DNA from 4 places in the Shewanella sp. Isolate7 genome. Region 4 is predicted to be linked to each of the others. Evidence: predicted binding sites of a transcription regulator. Region 4 holds the regulator's gene; each other region holds the start of a gene.
What was found. The regulator sigma-54, encoded in region 4, starts transcription at its own class of promoters, with help from an activator protein. The targets are predictions, from matches to a motif close to GTTGGCACGNNNNTNGNNT.
Positions count from the first base shown of each region.

Region 1: flgF (flagellar basal-body rod protein FlgF) is a predicted target of sigma-54. The motif match lies at 2,184-2,202, and genes of this name have one in related genera.
Region 2: L1D47_RS08255 (P-II family nitrogen regulator) is a predicted target of sigma-54. The motif match lies at 2,391-2,409, and genes of this name have one in related genera.
Region 3: flhA (flagellar biosynthesis protein FlhA) is a predicted target of sigma-54. The motif match lies at 2,185-2,203, and genes of this name have one in related genera.

Region 1 is NZ_JAKEVJ010000069.1:8,879-13,078, forward strand. Features, by position in the region: gene flgD (flagellar hook assembly protein FlgD) at 1-638, shown strand, start outside; gene flgE (flagellar hook protein FlgE) at 702-2,063, shown strand; gene flgF (flagellar basal-body rod protein FlgF) at 2,250-2,993, shown strand; gene flgG (flagellar basal-body rod protein FlgG) at 3,004-3,792, shown strand; gene flgH (flagellar basal body L-ring protein FlgH) at 3,832-4,200, shown strand, end outside.
Region 2 is NZ_JAKEVJ010000025.1:63,664-67,863, reverse strand. Features, by position in the region: gene nrfA (ammonia-forming nitrite reductase cytochrome c552 subunit) at 201-1,601, shown strand; gene L1D47_RS08260 (hydrolase) at 1,660-2,202, opposite strand; gene L1D47_RS08255 (P-II family nitrogen regulator) at 2,455-2,793, shown strand; gene L1D47_RS08250 (ammonium transporter) at 2,807-4,057, shown strand; gene L1D47_RS08245 (hypothetical protein) at 4,163-4,200, shown strand, end outside.
Region 3 is NZ_JAKEVJ010000048.1:18,202-22,401, forward strand. Features, by position in the region: gene flhF (flagellar biosynthesis protein FlhF) at 1-36, opposite strand, end outside; gene flhA (flagellar biosynthesis protein FlhA) at 48-2,147, opposite strand; gene flhB (flagellar biosynthesis protein FlhB) at 2,462-3,595, opposite strand; gene fliR (flagellar biosynthetic protein FliR) at 3,595-4,200, opposite strand, start outside.
Region 4 is NZ_JAKEVJ010000003.1:65,583-69,782, forward strand. Features, by position in the region: gene rapZ (RNase adapter RapZ) at 1-519, opposite strand, end outside; gene ptsN (PTS IIA-like nitrogen regulatory protein PtsN) at 516-959, opposite strand; gene hpf (ribosome hibernation promoting factor) at 962-1,249, opposite strand; gene L1D47_RS01385 (RNA polymerase factor sigma-54) at 1,280-2,767, opposite strand; gene lptB (LPS export ABC transporter ATP-binding protein) at 2,901-3,632, opposite strand; gene lptA (lipopolysaccharide transport periplasmic protein LptA) at 3,629-4,171, opposite strand; gene lptC (LPS export ABC transporter periplasmic protein LptC) at 4,158-4,200, opposite strand, start outside.

The DNA.
Region 1 (4,200 bases), on a different contig from region 4:
AGGAGTCGTCGATTCCTGAGGCCAAGAGCCAGGAGCTGACCCAGGAGGATTTCTTCTCCTTACTCAGTCAGCAGTTGTCGATGCAAGATCCGTTTAAGCCGGTGGATAACGACCAGATGATCGCTCAGATGGCATCCTTCTCTACCGTGGACGGCATCACTAAGCTCAACGAGGAGATCGTCAATCTTAATACTGTGATGACCTCGAGTCAGGCGTTGCAGGCCTCGGGACTAGTAGGACAGAAGGTGTTGATCCCATCGGATACCGGGCATATTTCGGCGGAAGAGCCTGTGCTGAAAGGGGTGATCAGTACGCCAGAGCCTATCGAGTCGATCACGGTACGCATCGAAGATGAGAAGGGGCAGTTGGTTAAGACCTTCACCGTCGACGGCAGTGATGGCGGCAACATCGATGTGGCCTGGGATGGACTGGATAAGGATGGGGAACCCGTTGCCAGCGGTAATTATTCCATCAAGGCATCGGGCAAAGTCGATGGTAAGAGTGAAGATTTAGCCGTATCGACCTACGCTCACGTGACGAGTGTTTCGCTGGGGACGGCAAGTACCGGCGCGATTCTCAACTTGAGAGGCATAGGCGGTATCAAACTCGGTGATGTTCTGGCCGTGTCTGAAACCTAGACAAAGCAGAGCGTTAGGGCATTTAGGTCCAGAACAGATAACAAATTTTTAGTGAGGTGATTTATGTCATTTAACATTGCATTGAGTGGTATCGCGGCGGCGCAAAAAGATCTCAATACCACGGCGAATAACATCGCCAACGTGAACACCACAGGCTTTAAGGAGTCGCGCGCCGAGTTCGCCGACGTGTATGCCAGTTCTATTTTTGCCAACAGCAAGACCACAGTCGGTGGCGGTGTGACCACAGCCCAGGTGGCTCAGCAGTTCCAGCAGGGCAGTCTGCAATTTACCAGCAATGCGCTGGATATGGCGATCAATGGCGGTGGTTTCTTTGTCACCTCATCAGAAGTGGGCTCGCAAGATCTCTCCTACACTCGCGCCGGTGCCTTTAAGGTGGACGCCGACAGCTACTTGGTTAACTCGGCCGGTGCCTATCTGCAGACCTTCCCAGTCGATAAGGATGGTAACTCGACCTCGGTGAGCCTCACCACCACTCAGCCGGTGAAGATCCCCGATACCGCGGGTAGCCCGCAGAAAACCGACAACATCGGCATTCAGATGAACCTCAATGCGGGTGAGTCTACTCTAGATCCAGCTAACTTTAATCCGAACGACCCAGACACCTACAACAATTCGACCTCGGTCACCATGTATGACTCGCTAGGTGAGCCCCATATCCTGACCACCTATTTCGTGCGCCCACCCCAGGCGGCCTATACCGGCACCAGTAACTGGGTGGCCTTCTACGCGGTAGACGGTAAGCAGGTCGATCTTGCAGGCGCCGCGGGCACCTATGGTCGCGATACCACGGGTGACGGTGTGGCCGACTCGTCCGGCACGGCGGTTAATTCCAGCGGCTGGAAGGGCTCAGTGCTGTCGTTCAACGACACTGGTGCCTATATAGGTAGTGATCCTGCGGTGATCACTACAGAGACGCTCGGGGTCAGTGGCGCCAACGTGTTAGGCCCTGGTACAGACGGCAGCCAGACGCTAACCCTCAACTTCAACAGCCCGACCCAGTACGCTTCACCGTTCGAGGTGACCGAGCTGAGTCAGGACGGTACTACCGTTGGTCGTCTGACTAACGTGGAAGTGGGCGCCGATGGTTTGATCAACGCCAGCTACAGCAATGGCTCAACCGTACCGCTGGCCCGTGTCGCCTTGGCGCGCTTCTCAAACGAGCAGGGACTGACTCAGGTGGGTAATACTGCTTGGAAGGAGAGCCTGGATTCTGGTCCGGCACTGGCAGGTGAAGCCAACAGCGGTACCTTCGGTAGCATTCGTTCCTCGGCGCTTGAGCAGTCAAACGTGGATCTGACCACAGAGCTGGTGGACCTTATCTCGGCCCAGCGTAACTTCCAAGCTAACTCGCGTACGCTGGAGGTTAACAATACCCTGCAGCAGACGGTACTGCAGATCCGTTAATCCCTTAGTGAAATGTGTTGCCCAAGCGGCAACACATTTCCGCTTCACTTGCCGCTTAGCTTTTCCTCCCTTCGCTTCATTTCTATCTGCTTGATTTAAGCAGTCTAACCAAATCCATTGCTTGGCATGATGTTTGCTTTGTTCTGTTATTAGACAGTTTTAGTTGAAACATTGACGGAGCAGCAAGTGGATAAATTACTCTATGTCGCCATGAGTGGCGCCAAGCAGAATATGCATTCGCTGGCAGTGCGTGCCAACAACCTTGCCAACGCCAATACCGACGGCTTCAAGTCGGATCTTGAGCAGGCCAGATCAATGCAGGCCTTTGGCGAAGGCTTGCCGACGCGTGTGTTTTCCATGACAGAGAACCCGTCGGCCAACTTTGCCGCCGGCCCTATCAAGACCACGGGCCGGGATCTCGATATCGCGGTGAAGGGTGATGGTTGGATAGCCGTACAGGCCGTCGATGGTAGCGAAGCCTACACCCGCTCAGGCAGCTTGAGTTTCGATACCTCGGGTCTGCTGCGAAATGATAGAGGCAACCCCATTATGGGAGATGCCGGTCCCATCGTATTACCGCTTCCTATCGAGAAGGTCGAGATTGCCCAAGATGGCACCATCTCGGTCAGACCGCTTGGCTCTACCGCCGAGGTGATCGAGGAAGTTGGCCGCATCAAGTTAGTCAACCCTGGCAATCAAAACCTGATGCGTGGAGAGGACGGTCTGTTCCGTCAAATGTCTGGCGTGAATGCCGCGGCCGATCCCAATGTTGCCGTGGAGAGTGGGGCTATTGAGGGCAGCAATGTCAATGCCGTCGACGAGATGGTCTCTTTAATCGATCTGCAGCGTCAGTTTGAGATGCAGGTCAAGATGATGAAAACCGCCGAAGAGATGGATCAAGCCTCTTCGTCATTAATGCGCATTAGTTAGGAGATAGATTATGCATCCGGCGTTATGGATTAGTAAGACTGGCTTAGATGCCCAGCAAACAGATATCTCGGTGATCTCCAACAATGTGGCGAACGCGAGCACAGTTGGATACAAGAAGAGCCGAGCCGTCTTCGAAGACCTGCTCTATCAAACCGTCAACCAGGCGGGGGGGATCAGCGCCTCTAATACTAAGCTACCCAACGGCCTGAACATAGGTGCGGGGACCAAGGTGGTGGCGACTCAGAAGATGTTCACCCAGGGCAATATGCTGACCACAGATAACTCACTGGATCTGATGATCGAAGGTCCGGGTTTCTTCGAGGTGCAGCTGCCCGACGGTACCACTGCCTATACCCGTAACGGTCAATTTACCCTGGACGATACCGGGCAGATAGTGACCCCAGGCTCGGGTTATGTGCTGCAGCCTGCCATCACCATCCCAGATGATGCCACTAGCATCACCGTCTCTGCAGAAGGTGAGGTGTCGGTAAAGACCCCAGGCGCGGCGGAAAACCAGGTGGTAGGCCAGCTGAGCATGTCAGACTTTATCAATCCGAGCGGCCTGGACCCTATGGGGCAGAACCTCTATCTGGAAACCGGTGCCAGCGGCACGCCTATTCAGGGCACGGCATCACTGGATGGTATGGGCGCCATTCGTCAGGGGGCGCTCGAAACCTCTAACGTTAACGTGACCGAAGAGCTGGTGAACCTGATCGAGAGTCAGCGTATCTACGAAATGAACTCTAAGGTGATCTCGGCCGTCGACCAGATGCTCTCTTACGTCAATCAGAATTTGTAGAGGTTTGATATGACTAAGTTTGAATTGACTAAGTTTGATATGGCTAGGTCATTCGTCTTAGTGGTCGCGCTGGCGTTGGTGGGCTGTGCCTCAACCAACCAGAAGCCGATCGCCGACGATCCCTATTATGCTCCCGTGTATCCCGAGGCGCCGCCGACCAAGATCGCCGCCACGGGCTCCATGTATCAGGACAGCCAGGCCTCAAGCCTCTATTCGGACATCAAGGCGCTTAAGGTTGGCGACATCATTACCGTGATCCTGCAAGAGTCGACCAAGGCGAAGAAGAGTGCCAACAACGAGCTAAAGAAGGGCTCAGATCTGACGCTGGATCCCATCTATGCCGGTGGCGGCAACGTCACCATCAGCGGCTCGCCTATCGATCTGCGCTACAAAGACAGCATGAACACC
Region 2 (4,200 bases), on a different contig from region 4:
CATACTTGTTTAGCAATCGCTGATAAAATTAACAATGTGGTAAAAATGTGACCAACAACACATTCACATTATGATCTGCCTCAAGTTTTAACCCGGATACCCCATAAGGGGTATATTTTTAACGGGGTTAAGGGACTAACTTTGGCCCTGGAGATGTTGTGGTTTTAAAGACTACTATAAAAAAGTAACACGGAGATGAGATGGTGAGAACATTAACAACAAAAACCTTTGCACTGAGTGCTTTGGTCGCCGCTGGCCTGATGGCTACCGGCGTTATGGCAAGCGACAAGACCGAGCCACGCAATGAAGTCTACAAAGACAAGTTTTCAAAGCAGTACAACAGCTGGCATGACACTGCCGAAAGCAAAGAAGTTGTCGATATGCTTGAAGAGGTTCCTAGCCTAGTCGTATTGTGGGCAGGTTATGGTTTCGCGAAAGATTACAATGCGCCACGTGGTCACATGTATGCGGTAACTGACGTACGCAATACACTGCGTACCGGTGCGCCTAAGTCTGCAGAAGATGGTCCAATGCCGATGGCATGTTGGTCTTGTAAGAGCCCAGACGTACCGCGCGTTATCGAAGAGCAGGGCGAAGATGGCTACTTTACTGGTAAGTGGTACAAAGGCGGCGCCGAAATCGTTAACACTATCGGTTGTTCAGACTGTCACGAGAAAGGCTCTTCTAAGCTACGCATGTCACGTCCATTCGCCGAGCGCGCAATGGCTACACTAGGCACACCGTTTGACAAGGCTTCTAAGAAAGACAAGCAGTCTATGGTTTGTGGCCAGTGTCACGTAGAGTACTACTTCGAGAAGACCAAAGATCGTAAGGGCTTCGTGAAATTCCCATGGGATATGGGTACAACCGTTGAGCAGATGGAAGTCTACTACGACAACATGGAGTTCAAAGACTGGACACATGCTGTTTCTAAGACGCCTATGCTGAAAGCACAGCACCCAGGTTATGAAACTTGGCAGCTGGGTGTACACGGTAAGAACAATGTGACCTGTACCGACTGTCACATGCCTAAAGTGAAGAATGCTGAAGGCCGTAAGTTTACAGACCATAAGGTAGGTAATCCATTCGATCGCTTCGAAGAGACTTGTGCGACTTGTCATACTCAAAGCAAAGAGTTCATGGTTAACCTAACTAAAGAACGTAAAGCGAAAGTCGCTGAGCTTAAAGCACGAGCTGAATCTCAGTTAGTTAAAGCACACTTCGAAGCTAAAGCTGCTTGGGATGCCGGTGCAACCGAAGCTGAAATGAAGCCTATCTTAATGGATATCCGTCATTCACAATGGCGCTGGGACTATGCAACTGCCTCTCACGGTGTTGCGGCTCACGCGGCTGATGAAGCACTGCGTATATTAGGTACCTCGGTAGATAAGGCTGGTGATGCTCGCGTTAAGCTTGCTCAGCTGCTAGCGAAGAAAGGCGTCAAGCAACCTATCGCCTTCCCTGATGTCTCTACCAAGGCTAAGGCACAAGCTGCACTGGGTATGGATATGAAGAAGTTGAATGGCGACAAGGAAGAGTTCAAGAAGACTGTACTTCCTAAGTGGGATGCCGAAGCTAAGAAGCGCGAAGCAACTTACTAATTTCTCCCCCCCTGCATAGTAAAAGCCCCGGTCATCCGGGGCTTTTTTATGTCTGCTCTTATTTAATCATCTTCAATAAGGCCTTGAACCTGTCGCCGCTGGCCTCAGCCTGCAGCTCGAACAGTAGAGATTCGCTGTTGGTCAACAGCGCGCCGTGCTGCGCCATCATCTCGCAGCCCAAGATTTTGTTGGCTTGTGTTCGCGAGGAGACGGCGTCTGTCGCCAGGTGCACCTCGTAACTGTTATCCAGCAGATCCCGGCAGGTCTGATAGACGCAGATATGGGTCTCTATACCGGCGAGCAGCACCTTGGGCCTGTCATACTGGCGCAATGCCTGTCTGAAGGGCTCTGCTTGCCAGGCGCTAAAAGTTGCCTTGGCGATAGGCTGATAGTGAGGCGCAAGTAGCGCAGCTAATGCCGGGCTGGTGGCGCCTAGCTTATCGGGGAGTTGTTCGAGCCAGATGACTGGGATCTCAAACAGCTCGGCCGCCTTGATCAGTGTGATAAGCCGGGTTTCAAGTTCCTCGGCTTGGTGCATCAGGGTAGCCAGCTTTCCTTGAACATCGACGATGATCAGCACACATTCCTGTGGTTTTAACATGGGGCGCTCCTCAATGGGTGGTGACTCCATGATACCCAGATAATCCCCTCTACCAATCCGTCATAAGTCGAATAGTTGGCTGCGCTATTTCTGTGCAGTCAATGCATAGCCGCACCTATTTGGTGCATTTGTATTCAACCCTAAGTGAGCCTGTATTACTAAGTTTATGAATGTTAAGGCTTTGTAATATTGGCCTGATGATTGAATTGCCTTTGGCATCAGCAAGAATACTAAGATGAGTCGGAGGCGGTAATGAAATTAATCAGCGCAATAATCAAGCCATTCAAACTCGATGATGTGCGAGAAGCCATTGCAGGGTTGGGGATTGAGGGGATGACGGTGACCGAGGTGAAGGGATTCGGACGTCAGAAAGGCCATACTGAGCTCTATCGTGGCGCCGAATACCAGGTAGATTTTCTGCCTAAGGTCAAACTGGATATCGCGACTAAGGCTGAAAATGTCGATCACCTTATCGAGTCCATCGTGGCGGCGGCGCACACGGGCAAGATAGGCGACGGCAAGATTTTTGTGACGGATCTCGATCAGGTGATCCGTATCCGTACCGGCGAACTCGATAACGAAGCACTTTAAGGGGGAAATTCCAATGGAAGAGTTAGTAAAATTAGGTGCGACAGTATCTGAGTTGAGGTTTGCGCTCGACACCTTTTATTTCTTGATCTCAGGCGCGCTGGTGATGTGGATGGCGGCGGGCTTTGCCATGTTGGAAGCGGGCCTGGTGCGCTCTAAGAACACCACAGAGATCTTAACCAAGAACGTCTGTCTCTATTCTATCGCCTGTATCATGTATCTGGTGGTGGGTTACAACATCATGTATGTGGATAACGCCGAGGGCGGCTGGTTGCCTTCGTTCGCCAGTCTCATTGGTGCTCAGGCCAGTGATGCCGACCATGCGCTGGAGTCGGATTTCTTCTTCCAGGTGGTATTTGTGGCGACGGCTATGTCTATCGTCTCTGGCGCCGTTGCCGAGCGTATGAAGCTGTGGGCCTTCCTGATCTTCTCTGTGGTAATGACAGGGCTTATCTATCCAATCGAGGGTTACTGGACCTGGGGTGGCGGTTTCCTCTCAGAGGCGGGATTTGTCGACTTTGCCGGCAGTGGCATAGTGCACATGGCGGGCGCAGCCGCGGCGATCTCAGGCGTCTTGTTGCTCGGCGCTCGTAAGGGCAAGTATGGCCCTAACGGTCAGGTTAACCCTATCCCAGGTTCAAACCTGCCGATGGCTACCCTAGGTATGTTCATTCTGTGGATGGGTTGGTTCGGCTTTAACGGTGGCTCTCAGCTACTGGTGTCTGATGCCGAAAATGCCTCGGCGGTGGCGAAGATCTTCGTCAACACCAACTCTGCAGCCGCGTTCGGCGCCGTCTCAGCCCTGGTGGTCTGTAAGATGGTATGGGGTAAGGCGGATCTGACCATGATCTTAAACGGCGCCTTGGCGGGCCTGGTGGCGATCACCGCCGATCCGCTGTCGCCTTCGCTGCCTCTGGCCGGGGTTATCGGCCTGGTAGCCGGTGGTCTGGTGGTCTTCTCTATCGTGATGTTCGATCGAATCAAGATTGACGATCCTGTCGGCGCGATTTCGGTACACGGTGTTGCCGGTCTGTTTGGTCTGGTGTTAGTGCCACTATCAAATGCCGATGCGACGCTGTTGGGTCAGCTCTATGGTGCGGCTGTTATCTTCGCCTGGGTGTTCTCGGCTTCTTTTGCGGCCTGGTATCTACTCAAGGTCACCATGGGTATCCGTGTCTCTGAAGAGGAAGAGTACAACGGCATGGACGCATCGGATTGTGGTATCGATGCCTATCCTGAGTTTGTCTCGCTCAAGAGCGCCAGCTGATACTCCTCTAGACTAGATAGTCTGATAAACAGGGTCCGTGCCTCATGGTGCGGACCCTGTTTTTTGTATTATGCTATCGACAGGGATGGTGTGAGGAGCGTTAACATGAAGCAGTCTCTCTGGGTATTGGTTTTGATGCTGAT
Region 3 (4,200 bases), on a different contig from region 4:
GCGCATATCTTTCGCCAAAAAACGTTTAATTTTCACTTAAATACCCTCTACTGGCCGACCGCCGATACGATGCGAATTTGTTTCTCATCGGGTACCTCTTGGTAAGAGATCACCCTTAGATTTGGAATCGTATGTTTAACAAAACGCGACAGCGTCGAACGTAACATACCCGAAGTCAGTAGGATGGCTGGCTGACCCACCATCTCCTGACGCTGGGATGCGTCGAGTAACGACTTTTGCATCCTCTCGGCAAGGCTAGGTTCGATATTCGGCCCCTCGCCTCCCGTTGCCTGCATAGACTGATGCAACATCTGTTCCAATTCAGGCGCCAAAGTAATGACAGGAATTTCCGGCTCTGGCCCGCTTATTTCTTGTACAATCATGCGTTTAAGCGCAATACGTACGGCGGCGGTGAGCACTTCGGTATCGTTACTCTTAGGCCCGTACTCGAGTAGCGTCTGAACGATTGTCTTAAGATCGCGAATGGAGACGCCTTCATTAAGCAGGTTCTGCATCACCTTGACCACAGTGCCCAGCGGCAAGACATCGGGAATAAAGCCGCTGACCAGCTTAGGCGAATGCTTGGCCAGCATATCCATCAGCTGCTGCACCTCTTCGTAACCCAGCAGCTTAGAGGCATTGTTGGTCAATAGCTGACTCAGGTGAGTGGCTACTACCGTGGCGGCATCAACGACCGTATAGCCTAAGGTCTGAGCGTGTTCTCTTAGCTCAGGTGCTATCCATACCGCCTCAAGTCCGAAGGCCGGGTCTGTGGTCTCGACGCCATCCAGCTTGCCGTAGACCTGGCCAGGGTTGATGGCCAGCTCACAGTCGTGACGAATATCCGCCTCGCCGGAGGCCACCCCCATCAGCGAGATGCGATAGGTGTTTGGCGCAAGGTCTAAGTTATCGCGAATATGCACCGCGGGTACCAGGAAGCCCAGCTCCTGAGACAGCTTCTTACGTACGCCCTTGATGCGGCCGAGTAGCTCACCACCCTGGCCCTTGTCCACCAGAGGGATCAGGCGATAGCCCACCTCCAGGCCGATGGTATCGACCTGCTGCACATCATCCCAGCTAAGCTCTTTGGACTTGGCATCACCCGGGGTTGCCGGCGAGGTCTTGGCGATCTCCAGGGCACGCTGCCTATCGAGATCTTTCTTACGATGCAGAAAATAGGCGCCCGCTGCGGTAATGATGCCGAAGGTTAAGAAGGCAAAATGAGGCATACCAGGCACGATACCCATGATCAGCAGCACGCCGGCGGCGATGGCCAGTGATTTGGGATTGTCGAACATCTGACTCATCACCATCTGACCCATGTCGCCAGATTCGTTTTGACGAGTCACCATCAAGGCCGCGGCGATGGAGAGCAAGAGGCCAGGGATCTGCGCCACCAAGCCATCACCGATAGTCAGCAAGGTGTAGATCTCGACCGCAGAGGAGAAGTCCAGGCCGTGCTGGGCCATACCTATGACGAAACCACCCAGGATGTTGATCACCAGAATCATGATGCCCGCGATCGCATCCCCTTTTACAAACTTAGAGGCACCGTCCATCGCGCCGTAGAAGTCGGCTTCCTTGGTCACTTCGGCGCGGCGAATACGCGCCTGATCTTGGTTAAGGACCCCGGCATTAAGGTCGGCATCGATAGCCATCTGCTTACCAGGCATGGCATCTAGGGTAAAGCGGGCACTCACCTCTGAGATACGTCCTGCACCCTTGGTCACCACGGCGAAGTTAATGATGATCAGGATAAGAAACACCACCAGACCCACGGCATAGTTACCGCCGATTACCACCGAGCCAAAGGCTTCGATCACCTTACCCGCGGCGTCACCACCGTTATGACCCTCGAGCAATACGATACGGGTCGAGGCGACGTTAAGCGCCAAACGCAGCAGGGTGGCGACAAGCAGAACCGTTGGGAAAGCGGCAAAGTCTAAGGGGCGATCGGTATAGATGGCGACCAGCAGGACGACCAGCGCTAACGCGATATTAAAGGAGAACAGGATATCCAGCAGAAAGGCTGGCATGGGCAAGACGATCATCGCCAGCGCCGCAAGTACCAAGATAGGTGTGCCTATCCCTTTGAAGTTGGCGGGTTTTACCTGTTTTAGTTGACCTAAGCTTGCTTTCAAATCCATCAATCTAGCGCCTGAACTTTGACATCTAGCTAGGATTCAGCAAAAAGTACGCCAACTTAAGGCGCTCTCGGCCAGCTTTAATACCAATCACAGTAAACATGTGATCAGAAATAGCGCAGGAAAAACGCTTGAGAACAAAGCAGGATTTTTAGATAAGTAGTTATTCTACAATTAAAAATACTAATACAGTTATCGAGCGTTTTAACAAGCTAGAATGATCAATTATTTATTACGATTGGTATAACACAAGTGAATAACATTCGCTCAAACAACGGACAAGGCGATGAGCAGCAAGGCGAGAATCTTCTTGAACTTTAGTACTTTAACTCGTCGGGGATAGGCTGATTGACAGGGATAGGCGTTGGCCGCTTACCGCCTTTTTGCTGATACTGACGCAGCTGGAAGACATAGGCCAGTACCTGGGCAACGGCAGTAAACAGGCCCTCGGGGATCTCCTGATCTATCTTGGTGGTGTGATAGATGGCCCTGGCCAGTGGCGGCGCAGAGACGATGGCCACGTCATGTTCACGGGCGATCTCACGTATCTTAAAAGCCACATCATCCACCCCTTTGGCGAGCACATAGGGCGCGGCGGCCTTGGTCACATCATATTTTACCGCCACCGCATAGTGCTCGGGGTTGACCACAATCACGTCGGCATTGGGCACCTCGGCCATCATGCGCCGCTGCGCCATCTCACGCTGCATCTGACGCACCCTGCCCTTCACCTCGGGCTGGCCCTCGGTATCTTTATACTCGTCCTTGATCTCCTGCTTGGTCATCCGCAGCTGTTTGTTATGGTTCCAGATCTGAAACGGCACGTCGATCACCACAATAATCACGGTAGAGGAGCAGAGCACGATAAACATCCACACCAGCAGATCCAGTGCGTTATAGACGTTGCCCGGCAGGTGTCCCTGGGACAGGGTAAGAATATCGGTAAAGTAATAACTGAGCAGCAGATAGGCCATCAGGGCCACCACGGAGAACTTGGCGATCCCCTTAGTTAGCTCCACCAAGGCCTGCACCCCAAACATGCGCTTAAAGCCACTGATGGGGTTCATCTTGTTGCCCTTCGGCATGAAAGCCTTGGCCGAGAAGGTGATGCCGCCGAGCACAACATTCCCCAGGAAGGCAACAAAGGCGAGAAACAGCACGAAGCTGGCCATAGGGATCGCCAGCTCGCTGAAGACCATCATCCAGATGTTGAACATGCTGTTGGTGTCGTAGATCTCCGGTCTGCTCATGGTAAACAGATTCGTCATCACGCTCATCAATGACTGCCCCAGGCTCGGCCCAATAACGGCAAAGCCCACCGCCGCCGACATCAGCACGGCAGAGGTGCCCAGCTCCTTAGATCGGGCGACCTGCCCCTTCTCTCGCGCCTGTTCGCGTCGCCTGGGGGTCGCCTCTTCGGTCTTCTCCTGACTGGTATCGTTATCGGCCATCAGAAACTCCTAGCCGTACTACATTGCAGCTGCACCAGATCGCACAGCAACAACTGGGCCGAACGCCAGACCTCGTCGAAATGCGCCATGATAGGCGTCAGGGTCAACCAGAGAATAATCAAACCACTCACCATGGTCACGGGAAAACCGATGGCGAAGATGTTAAGTTGCGGCGAGGCGCGGGTCATCACCCCAAAAGAGAGGTTAATCAGCAAGAGCGCAACGATCGCCGAGATAGACATGGTCAGCGCCGCGCCGAACATATAGGCGCCCCACTCTGCCAGGCGCCGATAGCTGGCGATGCTGATCCCCTGCATCGACACGGGAATGGTATCGAAGCTCGCCACCAGCATGCGGATCATCACCAGGTGACCATCCACAGCGAGAAAGATCATGGTGGTCAGCAGCAAGAAGAAGTTACCGATAACCGGGGTCTGCTGCCCCGAGCCGGGATCCACCATGGAGGCAAAACCTAGGCTGGTCTGCATGCCGATGATCTGGCCGGTCAGCACGAAGGTCTGCATGATTAGCAGCGTCACAAACCCCATGGCGACGCCGATCAATATCTGCTGCACGGTAACGAATACCGCACCTAATGAGAACAG
Region 4 (4,200 bases):
CATGCCATATTTAAAGCCGAAAGATTCGAAGTTGATCACCAACTCTTTATCCACAGTGCCAAGCAGGATCTCGCGAACCTTGTCGCTTAGCTCATAGATGTTGAGGTTGGAGGTATCTATGTAGTGATCCACCAGTTTAGCGATGGGATCCAGTAACTTACCTTCGAGCTGTATCGCCTCCTTGAGGGAGACCTTAGAGCGTGACAGCGGGTGTAGTCTGCGGGTCTCGCTATAGCGCTTGAGCAGCACGCTGTCGCTGGAGTTCAGGAAGAAACTTAAGATTTCGGTATCTTTGGGAAGCTTGGCCAGCTGCTTTTCCAGCTGGATCTCTTCGCTCGGCATATTGCGCACGTCGACACTGATGGCCACGAGATCGTTGCGTCCCTTGAGCTGCTCCAGCAGGGACTCCATCATCTGCAGTGGCAGATTATCGACACAGTAATAGCCTAGATCTTCTAAGACCCTAAGCGCGACGGATTTTCCCGATCCTGAGCGTCCTGATACCAAAACCAATTTCATTGGGTGATCACCTGATAGAGTTCGGATTCATCTTGGGTCTTTCTTAGCTGCTTAATGATCGCCTTATCATTGAGCTTCTCGGCCATGGCGGCCAGGGTGCTAAGATGTTGCTCGCATTGATCTGCGGGCACTAATAATGCAAAAAGGATATCGACGGGCTGATTGTCAATGGCATCGAATGCGATTGGTTCAGCACATTTCACCAGTACGGCCACGGGTTGATCTATGTTGGTCAGCCGCCCGTGAGGAATCGCGATACCATTGCCTATACCTGTGCTGCCCATTTTCTCTCGAGCCAGAAGGCTTTCAAAAATTTCTTGAGAGGAGAGGGTAGGGTACTGGACAGCGGCTAAGTCGCTGATAAGCTCCAGTACCTTTTTCTTACTGCCCGGAGTGGCGCAGGTGGTGCACTCCGGCCGCAGGATGGTACTCAGTTCCATCGTTAATGTTTAGTAAGCTTCTCTTTGTGTTTAATGACCTGACGATCGAGTTTGTCAATCAGGGAGTCTATCGCGGCATACATGTCCGCATGTTCGGATGTTGCGAACACTTCTCCGCCGCGGAGATGTAACTTTGCCTCAACCTTCTGTTGCAACTTTTCGACATTTAATACAACGTGCACATTATTGATCTGATCGAAATGACGTTCAAGCTTTGTGAATTTCTCTTCGATGTAGCTTCGTAGAGATTGGGTGATCTCGATATGGTGCCCAGTCAGGTTTATTTGCATAAAGATAGTCCTCCAGTTTCCAGGTTTGTTTTATAAGCTCTTGCGCTGATTCGACGGCGGTATCAGCATCGCTTCGCGATACTTGGCAATGGTGCGTCTAGCTACCTTGATACCCTGTTCGGCCAAGAGTTGAGCCATCTTGCTGTCGCTCAATGGCTTTTTCTGGTTTTCCGCAGCAACCAGCTTCTTGATGAAGGCGCGTATTGCTGTTGAAGAGCACTCTCCGCCATCGTCGGTACCGACGTGACTGGAGAAGAAGTATTTGAGTTCGAAGATCCCTCTCGGGGTATGCATATATTTTTGTGTGGTCACACGTGAGATGGTGGACTCGTGCATCTCCACCGCCTCGGCAATGTCGTTCAGTACCATGGGCTTCATCGCCTCTTCACCAAATTCGAAGAAGCCTTGTTGGAAGTCGACGATACAGTTGGTCACCTTGAGCAGGGTCTCGTTGCGGCTCTCCAGGCTCTTAAGGAACCATTTGGCTTCCTGCAGGTGGCCACGAATAAACTGGCCATCCGCCTGGCTCTTGGTGCTGCGCGCCATGGCGGCATACTGCTGATTGACGTTGATCTTGGGCATGCTGTCGGGATTAAGCTCGACCACCCAGCGCCCCTTCTTCTTGGTGACGGTCACATCCGGGATCACATACTCGTCGCGGCTGGCGGTGATGGCGAGACCGGGACGGGGATTGAGTGTCTGGATCAGGGCGATGGCATCCCTTAGGTCATCTTCTTTGAGCTTGGTCTTGCGCATCAACAGACGGAAGTCGCGGCCGGCGATGAGATCCAGATGTTCCTTGATCAGCATGCGGGCGTTGGCGATGTGCGGCGTGTCGTCGCTGTATTGGGCGAGCTGAATCGTCAGGCATTCGCTGAGATCCCTCGCCGCCACGCCGATGGGATCGAAGTGTTGTACCCGCTTGAGTACAGCCTCGACCTCGTCGAGTTCGATCTCAGGATCGCCCATGGCTTCGAGAATATCTTCACAGGTCTGGGTCAGGTAACCACGCTCGTCGATGGCATCTATGATGGCGGTGGCGATGGCCAGATCGTTATCGGAAAAGGGGGTCAGGTTCTTCTGCCACTCAAGGTGTTCATACAGGCCTTCGCTGGTTTCACCCTGAAAAGGCATGTCGTCGTCACGCATGGCGCCCGAGCTGGAGTTGGGCGAGGCGGTATAGACCTCGTCCCAGGTGGTATCGACCGGCAGCTCGTCTGGCATGGAGTCCTGGGTCAGGGCGTCAGAGGTCTCGACACCTGAATTATCCTGGCTCGAATCCAGCTCTATCTTGTCGTCGTACTTGTTATCGAAGTTGTCGCTGACGGTATCATCTTGCAGCTCGACATTGGCGCTCTCCTGCTCTTCGTCCAACTCCAGTAGCGGGTTAGATTCTAATGCCTGCTGGATCTCCTGCTGCAACTCTAATGACGACAACTGCAACAGACGAATGGCCTGTTGTAGCTGGGGCGTCATGGTGAGATGCTGACCCATTTTGAGCTGAAGTGACGCTTTCATCGTACTGCTATTCCCTTGTTTCTAATTATAAAATGAGAAAGCTCTGGCTATATGTGCCGGACAAATATATCGAATAGTCGCTAAGGCCACAATCTAAGATAGGTTTTTCTGTGTGGCCCCGTTATAAGATTAACTATAGCTTGAATTGTTCACCTAAGTACACTGCTCGTACTTGCTGGTTGTCTAAGATTTCGGCGGGTGTGCCTTCGGCGATCAGATTACCATGGCTGACGATATAGGCTTTCTCACAGACATCTAGTGTTTCGCGCACATTATGGTCGGTGATCAACACCCCCAGGCCACGATTCTTAAGCTGCTCGATGATCTTCTTGATGTCGATGACCGAGATGGGATCGACCCCGGCGAAAGGCTCGTCGAGAAGAATAAACTTAGGGTTGGCGGCCAGCGCCCTGGCGATCTCTACCCGGCGACGTTCACCACCTGAGAGTGCCATGCCGTGGCTGTCACGGATGTGGGTGATATGGAACTCTTCCAGCAGGTGTTCCAGTTCCTCTTCGCGGCCGTCGTTGTTCAGATCGCTGCGGGTCTGCAGTACGGCCATGATGTTGTCGCGTACCGAGAGCTTACGAAAGATGCTGGCTTCCTGAGGCAGATAACCTATGCCCTTGCGGGCGCGCAGGTGCATGGGATCCAGCGTCAGGTCGTCATCGTCGATAAAGATGCGGCCCTTGTCGCTCTGCACCAATCCGACGACCATGTAGAAGGTGGTGGTCTTGCCGGCGCCGTTTGGCCCCAGCAGGCCGACGATCTGCCCGGTCTTGACCGTGAGGCTCACGTCTTGGACAACGGCACGACTCTTATAGCTCTTGGCGAGGTTCTCCGCCTTCAAGGTTAGGTGTGTCATTGCTTTTCCTGTTTGGGCTGTTCGGGTTTCTGTTCTGGCTGGATCTGCTCCTGATAGTTCTCAGGCTGAATGATGGTGATCACTCTGTCTTTGCCGCTGCTCTCGGCGATCAGCTGTTGCTGCTCTATGTTGTAGCGGATCTGCGAACCTGTGACCTGGCTGCCTTCCTGTTCCAGGGTGGCGTCGCCGATCAGTGTCAGGGTGCGGCTGGAAAGCTCGTAGCGTATCTCCTTGGCACTGGCAGATGCTGGGCGGCCATCTTCCATCACCTGAGAGTAGGTGGCTGGGTTGCCGGTGGCGATGAGGATCTTGCCGCTATTCTTCTCTTTGCTGAAGGCGCGCAGCTTACTGGCCAAAATCTTGATTGAGCCTTGTGTGACTTCTACCGGACCGTGGAAGATGATCTGGTTGTTCTTGATGTCGGCTTCCTGGCTGGCGGCAGAGATCTTAACCTCTTGCAGCAGGTCGTTTACCTCGGCGTGGGCGCCAATACTGACCAGGGACAGCAGGCCAGCAAGAATAAGGCTATTTAGTTTCATATGTTCCTTCTACCTGACTCGTCAGTCGT